Regions from separate parts of the Chryseobacterium joostei genome, predicted to be linked through region 3. Evidence: riboswitches for the same ligand, from Rfam matches in the RefSeq annotation. Region 3 holds a riboswitch; each other region holds the start of a gene.
What was found. A riboswitch is a leader RNA that binds a small molecule or an ion and turns the genes downstream of it on or off. The one in region 3 is predicted to bind S-adenosylmethionine.

Region 1: another riboswitch for S-adenosylmethionine. It lies ahead of EG359_RS13560 (TonB-dependent receptor plug domain-containing protein); the one in region 3 lies ahead of EG359_RS17040 (alpha/beta fold hydrolase).
Region 2: another riboswitch for S-adenosylmethionine. It lies ahead of EG359_RS16290 (SusC/RagA family TonB-linked outer membrane protein); the one in region 3 lies ahead of EG359_RS17040 (alpha/beta fold hydrolase).

Annotation. Positions count from the first base shown of each region.
Region 1 covers NZ_CP033926.1:2,985,694-2,988,980, forward strand. Annotated here, with positions in the region: gene EG359_RS13560 (TonB-dependent receptor plug domain-containing protein) at 1-1,923, opposite strand, end outside; SAM riboswitch class I at 2,017-2,122, opposite strand; gene EG359_RS13565 (T9SS type A sorting domain-containing protein) at 2,294-3,287, opposite strand, start outside.
Region 2 covers NZ_CP033926.1:3,581,637-3,584,923, reverse strand. Annotated here, with positions in the region: gene EG359_RS16290 (SusC/RagA family TonB-linked outer membrane protein) at 1-1,362, opposite strand, end outside; SAM riboswitch class I at 1,446-1,542, opposite strand; gene EG359_RS16285 (type II 3-dehydroquinate dehydratase) at 1,786-2,193, shown strand; gene pckA (phosphoenolpyruvate carboxykinase (ATP)) at 2,347-3,287, opposite strand, start outside.
Region 3 covers NZ_CP033926.1:3,735,705-3,738,991, reverse strand. Annotated here, with positions in the region: gene EG359_RS17045 (ACT domain-containing protein) at 1-467, opposite strand, end outside; gene EG359_RS17040 (alpha/beta fold hydrolase) at 472-1,410, opposite strand; SAM riboswitch class I at 1,477-1,584, opposite strand; gene EG359_RS17035 (MGH1-like glycoside hydrolase domain-containing protein) at 1,772-3,287, shown strand, end outside.

The DNA.
Region 1 (3,287 bases), 750 kb from region 3:
GGCATTAGCAAAAAATCGTCCGCTTTCTACCTCATTTCCTTTCCCTACCACATTAGGATCTGATAGTCTTGGATCTGTAATATTTCCGGTAATAACAATTCTGTCTTTTACTTTAATGATATATCCATCTACTGTAATGAACAATCCTTTTGCCGGTTTTAACGTAAATCCGGCACTTCCGTTAACCGAAGTTTCCTGTTTTAAACGGTCAAAATTAAGAACCTCAGCCGCCTTACTGTCATTATTAAAAATTCCCTTGGTAACAATCTTCAAACCGGTAGTAGAAATATCTGCATAGGAATTGTTAAAATACTGCTGTTGAAGTGATGGTGCTCTAAACCCCGTTCCCACAGCAGCTCTTACAGCGTAATTTTTTACAAACTCATACCTTATTGCCAGTTTTCCGTTCAGGCTATTTCCAAAGTCTGAATAGTTTTCAAATCTTCCAGCAACATCTATATTTAGTTTTTTATCTAAATCATATGAAAAATCAGCATACACCGCCGTTGAATGCCTGTCCTTTTTCAACACATTACGTGGAGAAAAACCAATAAAGGATTGTGCCCCGCCTACTCCGCTCACTGTAGATCCGTCCACAGCAATGTTTCCGTTGACATCATATTGGGCATAAGAAGCTTCATCTCCAGCCTTAATCTGGTATTGTTCAAATCTGAATTCTCCACCAAATGCTATATTGAAATTCTTTATATTTTTGGAAACATCCAAGTTAACTGTATTTTGCAGGAAACTATGCGCTCCAGCATAAAAACGAGTGGGTGATTTTGCTCCTAAGGAAGCATTATTGGTATTACTAATGTTATAGTTGAATGTGTTGCTGCCCAATGTATTACTTAGATCAATCAACCAATTATTCACATTATATTTTGCTCCTACAGCATAGGAAATATCATAGATCTGAGAGCCTAAGACAGCCTGAAAACCATTAGGATAGATTGATGAAACTACATTCGAGGTTTCGCTTGGAAGTCTTCTGAAACCATATCCATTTCCTTCTTTGATACTAAAACCACCAAATGAATACAGTTTAAATTGTTCATTCAAAGGATATTCTGAATTGAAAAATAACTGTCCTTGCCTGATTTGCGCATCCCCAACCTGAAAATTGAAATCATCTCGTGTCAGTCCTCTTTCTTTGATGATATCATCATCATTTTTTCTTGCAATATCCGGATTATCAGCAAATTCATAAGCAAAATTATTTCCGAAAATATCAAGGTCATGGTTTTGAGTTCTTGTTGTTTTTCCTCTGTGGCTTAGCTGTAGTGAGAGATTCACAAAACCTTCATTTTTTCCAAGAGATGCACCATAGTTGACACCAGCCTGATAGGTATCTCCATCATTTCTTCCACTTAATCCATAGGTTAAGCTTGCTGAAGCTCCGGTATTTTTTTTAAGGATGATATTGATAACTCCTGCAATGGCATCTGAACCATATTGTGCCGCAGCACCATCCCTCAAAACTTCAATTTTTTCGATGGCAATGATAGGAATAGTACTTAGGTCCGTTCCCACAGAACCATTCCCAACTGTATTCTGATAGTTCACCAAAGAGGTTGTATGCCTTCTTTTCCCGTTAAGCAATACCAATACCTGATCCGGACCCATTCCCCTTAAGGTTACAGGATCAATATGTTCTGTACCATCGGAAGCAGATTGCCTTACAGAATTAAAGGACGGAATAACATAATTCAGGAGATCCTGAGCAGTCATTTGCGGTGATGATTTTTGAATTTTATCAATATTAATAACATCTACAGGAACCGGAGTATCCAGTTTTGTCCTTTTAGCACTTCGGTTTCCTACGATAATAATATCCTCAATTTGTTTTCCTTTTTCTTCCTGCTCCTGGGCTGCAGTTAAAATTGTCCCAAGCAGTAATACAGCTATACTTAGTTTTTTCATCTTTATTCTTGCCAATTAATACTATTTCTCCACAGAACATGCTGCAGATACACAAGACTTCAAGAAATGGAATTCATATAAGAATATTGACTTCACTTATCTCCCCCATCGGGTTGGAATTAGCACCTTTACACTTCTGGAATTGTGTCGGTTGCTAAGGTTTCTTTGGGCCAAATCCCTCCACCTTTCTTGATAAATCTACTGCAAAGGTAGAGTATTTTTTTAAATATCCAAAAAAAGGCACGCCTGCACCAATAAGAAAAAAGACCCATGAAAAATTTCATGAGCTTTTCAATAAAAGTAATTGTAATGAACTATTTTGTATGAACGAAAATTCTAAAGATCTATTGATTGTAATCCTGAGAAATTATTATTTCTTCATGATTTTTTTAAAGACAGACTGGCCGTTCTTTAACTTTAGCTCAATCATATATAACCCTTGCGAAAGTCCATTCATATTGATTTGATTATCTGAAAACAAAACGGGAACTCTTTGTCCAACAGCATTTACAACCTTTACTCCCTCAATTCCGGAATCCGTCTTTACCATAAGAATTCCATTGGTAGGATTGGGGTAAACATCAGGGGTTGAACGATTGATATGAGTTTCTGAAGTCCCTAATCCTGCAGTTATTTTAATACATCTTACGGATGCTCCCTGCCATCTTGGTGCGCCTGCCGCTGCATTGGTAACTGTGGCTCCTATATATAGATATTTTGCACCTGTTCCTGTAGCATTAGAACTCCAGAAATAACCTCTTTGTCCTACAAATGTAAAGCCTCCCTCAGAACCTCTAAATCCTCCCATCGGCAATTTTAGACTTCCTTCAAAAGCTTTTGTAGGATTCGTAATCCCCTCAATTGGGAGAATATTTGCCCAATCAGCCTGTGTGGGTAGTCTCCATTCTGGGCCTATTGCCCTGCAAGGATCAATACCAACGGTCTCTGATACATCTGCTAAGTTGGATCCTATCCATTTATCATCAGCTGCATTTGTTTCCCACCAAGCAGGACTACCAGTAATATAAGAATTTATACCCTGTACCCCTTTTGGATTATTAACAGCGGGGGATGATGTTGTAGATGAATTTCTCAACTGATGCCCGTCATCCCATCTTCCCCATTGAAATAAATCTCCATAGGATTCTGCATCATTGATTGCATTGGCAACCCTTGAGCTTCCAAGGTTTTGTCGAAGCCAAACTTTTCCATCTCCGCCACGTACCGTAGTATAAGTTACAGGCTGCCCCTGATATGTAAAAGTAACACAACCAATATCTCCTGTATTATTTCCAGGATCTGTATTATTACAACTCTGAGGAACTCCCGGCCCCTGCTGCGCAAACATTGTACTTCCTGTCATG
Region 2 (3,287 bases), 150 kb from region 3:
AAGCGGATTGGTATAATAATGTCCGTTATAGTTAACTAAATCAACAGAAAAGCTGGTTTTGAACTTCAATTCCGGAAAGAATGTAAACTCCATGAACCCTTTCCCCGAAAAGTTATCTTCTTTATTTTCATTTTTATCTAAAGGGAGACTTGCTGCAGCATTTTGATTCTGAAGAGCTACAGTAGGTCTGTATTTTCCGAAATCATAAATTCTGTTTCCATCAGCATCAAGTACATAAGATCCGTCTGCATTTCTTTCATAGTAAGGATAAAATGATGGAACAAATCTCGCAGCATTGATAATGTTACTAGCCTTGGAATCCGAAGAGGTTGGAGCCTGCTGAAGGCTATTTGTGTAACTTAAATTCACCCCAACATTCAACCATTTTTTCACCTCAGAATTAATCTTTAATCTGGTATTGTATCTTTTAAACCCAGACTCAATGGCCATTCCTTTATCATCAAGATACCCCAATGAAAAGAAATAGTTACTTTTTTCACTTCCACCACTAATATCCAGATCCACCTGATTTCTGGAAGCTACTCTTTGCAAAATATCCCTCCAGTCATCATTCCATAAAGGAGTTGCTCCCGGCAATAATTTCCCGTCTGTTCCTACAGGCTTTGAATAATTAACTCCATACGGGTTAATTCCCAGAGCTGAAACAATATTATCCGTTGCCATCTGCCCTGCCTGCTGTGCATTCACTTTATCGGACTGATATCCGTTTCTCATAGCTTCCCAGTATAATTGAAAATACTGGTCTGTATTCACCTGTTCGTAATCTTTTACGGCTCTTCCAGAAAATCCCTGACTAATATTAAGATTAACTTTTGATTCTCCTTTTTTACCGGATTTTGTTGTAATGATGATAATCCCGTTCGCACCTCTTGAACCATATAATGCACTTGCTGTAGCATCTTTTAAAACACTGATGGATTCTATGTCATTAGGGCTTATTGCATTTATATTTCCGTCAAAAGGAATTCCGTCAACAACAAATAAGGGATCACTGGAAGCACTTACCGAACCAATTCCTCGGATTCGAATAGTAGATAACGCTCCCGGTTGTCCTGAAGCTCCTGTAGTCTGAACTCCGGCAATCTGCCCATCCAATGCTTTTGTAATATTGGTGATAGGTCTGTTATTGATCTTATCCCCAGAAAGAGTTGCCACAGAACCGGTATAGCTGTTTCTTTTAGCTTTTCCATAGGCTACCACCACTACTTCATCAATCTCCTTTTCTTTAAGTGTATCTTTTTTCGGCTTGGAATTCTGCGCACTTACGCTGACAATTCCCAAGAAAAATGCAGCAACCGGTGGAATCCAAACTTTAGAATTAATTAAATTTTTATTAATCATAATCAATTTTATTTATCATATATTAAAATTTTACCCTTTGCAGAAAAGTCAGCAAAGGGCATCGATAAATACGATAAACCAAATGCTTATTTTTCCTTTAAAGGCTGAATGTAACACCTTACACGAAGCAGGTTGTCAAGATTTCACAGGGTCAGTTCCCTCCATCTTTCTTTATAAGCCGATCGAAATATGGTTGCAAAGCTATAAACTTTTAGTCTACAAAACAAGTAGACTTATTATTTTTTCATGATAAATTTTCAAAAATTAACATAAGATTATATTAAAAGCCATTAAAATAAGGAGTTGCAAAAATTATCAATTTTTTAAATATGACAAATATCATTAAATATAATTCAATTGGCAAAAATCAAAGACTTACAGAATTTTTAAGCTTTAATTAAAAAAACTTTTTAATTTTATAGAATGAAAGTTTTGATTATAAACGGGCCTAATTTAAATCTTCTAGGCACAAGAGAACCTGAAATCTATGGCACAGTTTCCATGGAAGCTTATTTGGAGAATTTAAAATCTGAGTTTCATTCTCACGAATTAAAATATTACCAGTCTAATATTGAAGGAGAAATCATCAATAGACTTCAGGAGGATGATTTCGATGCCGTAGTGATCAATCCCGGAGCATTTACTCATTATTCTTATGCGATAGCTGATTGTTTAAAGAACATTCGCAAACCTAAGATTGAGGTTCACATCAGTAATATTTACAAAAGAGAAGAATTCAGACAAAAATCTGTAACTGCAGCTAATACTGATGCGGTTTTGTCCGGATTTGGAATGGATGGATACAGGTTGGCTTTATTAAGTTTAAAGTAAATCAAATAAAGGATTGAAAGGATTCACAAAATGTTACTGAATATTATAACTTTATATGCATAAAATATTGTTCGCAAAATTTGTATAATCTGCCTGAAAAATCAAAAAAGCCTCATCAATGATGAGGCTTTTTTATCTATATAAACAATGCTATTAGATTGTTTGCTCCTGTAGTTGAGGTCCTGAAGGGATTAATCTTTTACCCTCTTCAGTATCACAATACTGTTCAAAGTTCTTGATATATCTTGAAGCAAGATCTTTTGCTTTTTCTTCCCAGTCAGAAGCATTTTCATAAGTTTCTCTAGGATCTAGGATACCTGCAGAAACGTTTGGAAGTTCAGTAGGAATTTCAAGATTCATAATTGGAACCTGAGTTTTAGGAGCATTATCAATAGATCCGTCAATGATTGCATCAATGATTGCTCTTGTATCTTTTAAAGAAATTCTCTTTCCTGTACCATTCCAACCTGTATTCACTAAGTAAGCCTTAGCTCCGTGCTCTTTCATCTTACCAATCAAGGTTTTAGAGTACATTGTTGGGTGTAAGGTAAGGAACGCTTCACCAAATGCAGGTGAGAAAGATGGCTGAGGTTCTGTAATTCCTCTTTCAGTTCCAGCTAATTTAGATGTATAGCCGCAAAGGAAGTGATATTGAGCCTGATCTTCATTCAAGATGGAAACTGGAGGAAGTACTCCGAATGCATCTGCTGAAAGATAAACGATCTTCTTAGCATGACCAGCCTTAGATGGTAATACAATTTTATTGATATGATAGATTGGATAAGAAACTCTTGTATTTTCAGTAATAGATCCGTCTGTATAATCTGCTACTCCATTGTTGATGACAACGTTTTCAAGAAGTGCATCTCTTTTGATTGCTCTAAAGATATCCGGTTCTTTTTCTTCTGAAAGATCAATAACTTTAGCGTAGCATCCTCCTTCGTAGTTGAATACTCCGTTATTATCCCATCCATGCTCATCGTCACCGATAAGATATCTCTTTGGATCCGCAGATAAAGTAGTTTTTCCAGTACCAGAAAGACCAAAGAATAAAGCAACATCACCTTTTTCTCCTACGTTTGCAGAACAGTGCA
Region 3 (3,287 bases):
GGCTTTGGTTTTTTGAAGATTTCAGATTCTATGATGTTTTTTGTTTTTTCGTCCTGTGAAGAAGTCACCACAATATTCACTCTGTTTTCTCCTGCTACTTGGTTTAAAAGCAATGGGAAAACGTTGTTTCTGGCCAGTTCAGCAAAAACTTTATTGAAGTCTTCTGCTACAAACCCAATGACAGAAACATTATTAATACTATAGATTTGTGATACTTTTCCTGATTTTCTTTCTGCTTCAAATTCATCTATAAGACAAGCGACTGCTTTTTCTGCGTCATTTTCCTGAACCAAAATAGAAATTCCGTTTTCTATGGCTTGCTGAGAGATTACTCCTACACTGATACGCGCTAAAGTAAGCGCTTTAAAAATTCGTCCGTCAATACCGATTTCTCCCAGGAAATCTTCTCCTTCAAATTTGACGATTGATCTGTTCTTTAAAAATTTTATTTCGTTAGCATTTTTCATTACTCTATAAAATGTTTTTTATGATATTATTTAATTGTTGATATTCCATTAGGAAGGCATCGTGCCCCTGCATAGATTGGATCTCGTGATAAGAAATATTCTCTTTTTTCTTTTTTAAGTTCTCAAAACACATTCGGATTTCAGAAGCAGGAAAGAATAAGTCTGTATCTACGGAGATCATGTGCATTCGTGCTTCTATTTTCTCCAGCGCGGCTTCATCAGCATTAATATTCATCAGCAGATGGTTCATTAGCCTGTATGCTTGTAAACTAAACCTTTCGTTTAATGCATTGCCATGATAAACCAACCAGTCTTCTGATTCTAAGCGTTGCTTTTCCTGATTGTACTTATTTTGAAATCTATCGTTAAGAGATTCTGGAGTTCTATAACACAACATGGCATGAATTCTTGCTTTTTGTAATGGTTCTTCTTTATCATTCAATAAAAATTTCTGAACCAGACATTGCGCATGAAGCCAATCGTGAGTTCTGTAATCGCATGCTATAGGAATAAAGATTTCCGCAAGCTTAGGCTGCTTTGCAAGCATTTCCCATGCAATTCCTCCACCAAGAGAGCCACCAATAATGGCATATAGTTTTTTGATATGTAAAGCTTCCAGCCCTTTCAGAAATATATTGGCTATATCTGATGGGGTGAAGTTTTCATAATCTTCAATTAAAAAATGATCATATCCGTTTCCGGGGATGTTGAAACACAGAACAGTATATTTATTTGTATCAACGATCTGATTTTCTCCTACCAGCTGCTTCCACCATCCTTTCTCTCCGGATACGTTTGAATTTCCGGTTAAGGCATGATTAATTAGAATAACAGGTGCTGTAAACAGGTCTTTCCCGAAAAGCTCATAGCTTAACGAGATATTGTATTCCTTTTGGGAATAGGTTTGATACGAAAGATTAATATAGTTTAGTTCTGTTTTCAATTCTATTATATTATTATTTTAATACAATTGAAAATGCCACAAGAAATGGCTGAAAAGAACTTCAGTAAGTTATCTGTCCAAAATAATTTTGGTAGAACGTAGCACCTTCTTTGCTTGCGCAAAGGGTTGCTAAGGTTTCATAGGGTCTAATCCCTCAACCTTTCTTGATAACATTTTCAATATTTGAATGAACGAATGATGCAAAGGTAGTTCTTTTCTTTTAAAATCAAAAAAAAATTAATTTAATATTTAAAAAAGCCCTTAAACACAAGTCTTTCAAGACCATATTAATAATTATTCAGATGGAGGGAATTGGAATTATTTTGCAAAAAAACTAACTTCGTATGGAAAATGATGATATATGATCGCCGAAAAAGAAAGATTACAAGATACCAAATGGAAAAACTGGGGACCTTATGTAAGCAACCGGCAATGGGGAAATGTACGTGAAGACTACAGCACCAATGGAAATGCATGGAACTATACCAATCATGATAATGCTGAAAGTTATACATACCGTTGGGGAGAAGAAGGTATTGCCGGAATTTCCGATGTAAAGCAATTATTCTGCTTTGCTTTTTCATTCTGGAATAAAAGAGATAAAATTGTAAAGGAGCGTTTCTTTGGATTGAGTAATCCACAGGGAAATCACGGCGAAGATATCAAGGAAATCTTCTATTATTTGGATAATACGCCTACTCATAGCTATATGAAGATGGTTTACAAATATCCTATTAATGAATTTCCGTACGATGATCTAGTTGCCGAAAATGGACGACGCAGTAAACAGGAACCGGAATATGAGATCTTCGATACGGGAATCTTTGACCATGATGAGTATTTTGACATCTTCATTGAATACTGCAAGGCTGATCACAATGATATTCTGGCCAGAGTTACTATTTGCAACCGAAGCCAAAACGACGCTCCCATTGTAGTGGCGCCTACTGCCTGGTTCAGAAATAACTGGAAATGGGGCTATAACACTTATAAAGCACAGATGAATGCTTCCCATGATGGAAGTATTGATATTGGACACGATAGCATTTCCATTAAAAAGTTGTATTCAAGAAATTCAAATGCTCAAAGTATATTTTGTGATAATGAAACCAATACTCCAAAGTTATATGGAACGCCCCAAGCAGAAAACTCCTACTTTAAAGATGGGATCAATGATTTTATTATTCATCAAAGTAATACAGTAAATCCTGAAAAAAGAGGCACCAAGGCGTCTTTTCTGATTGATGAATTTATCGGAGGCGGGCAATCCAAGGTTTTTGAATTCAGATTATGTCCTAATGAAAGTGATGAACCTTTTGAAAATTTTGATGAAATATTCAGAACCAGAATAGCTGAAACTGAAGAGTTTTATAGCGAAGTTCAAAACGATACAACCAATGAAGATGAAAAGAATGTTCAAAGGCAGGCTTTTGCCGGACTTCTTTGGAATAAGCAGTTTTATCACTACAATATCGGGAAGTGGCTGAAAGGTGATCCTAATTTTGAGGCTCCCAGAAACTTTAATGAATATGTAAGAAATACGGAATGGAATCATCTTCACAATAAAGATATTATTTCCATGCCTGATAAGTGGGAATATCCTTGGTACGCAACCTGGGATCTGGCATTCCATTGTGTTCCTTTATCCATCATTGATGCAGAATTTGCCAAAGGACAGCTTTTACTTCTTACCAAGGAATGGTATATGCATCCTAACGGACAACTTCCTGCCTATGAATGGAATATGAGTGATGTGAATCCTCCTGTACATGCATGGTCCTGCTTCAGGGTTTTTAAGATTGATGAGAAAAATAACGGCAAACCCGATTTGTTGTTTTTGGAGAAAGTATTCCAAAAACTTCTTCTGAACTTTACAT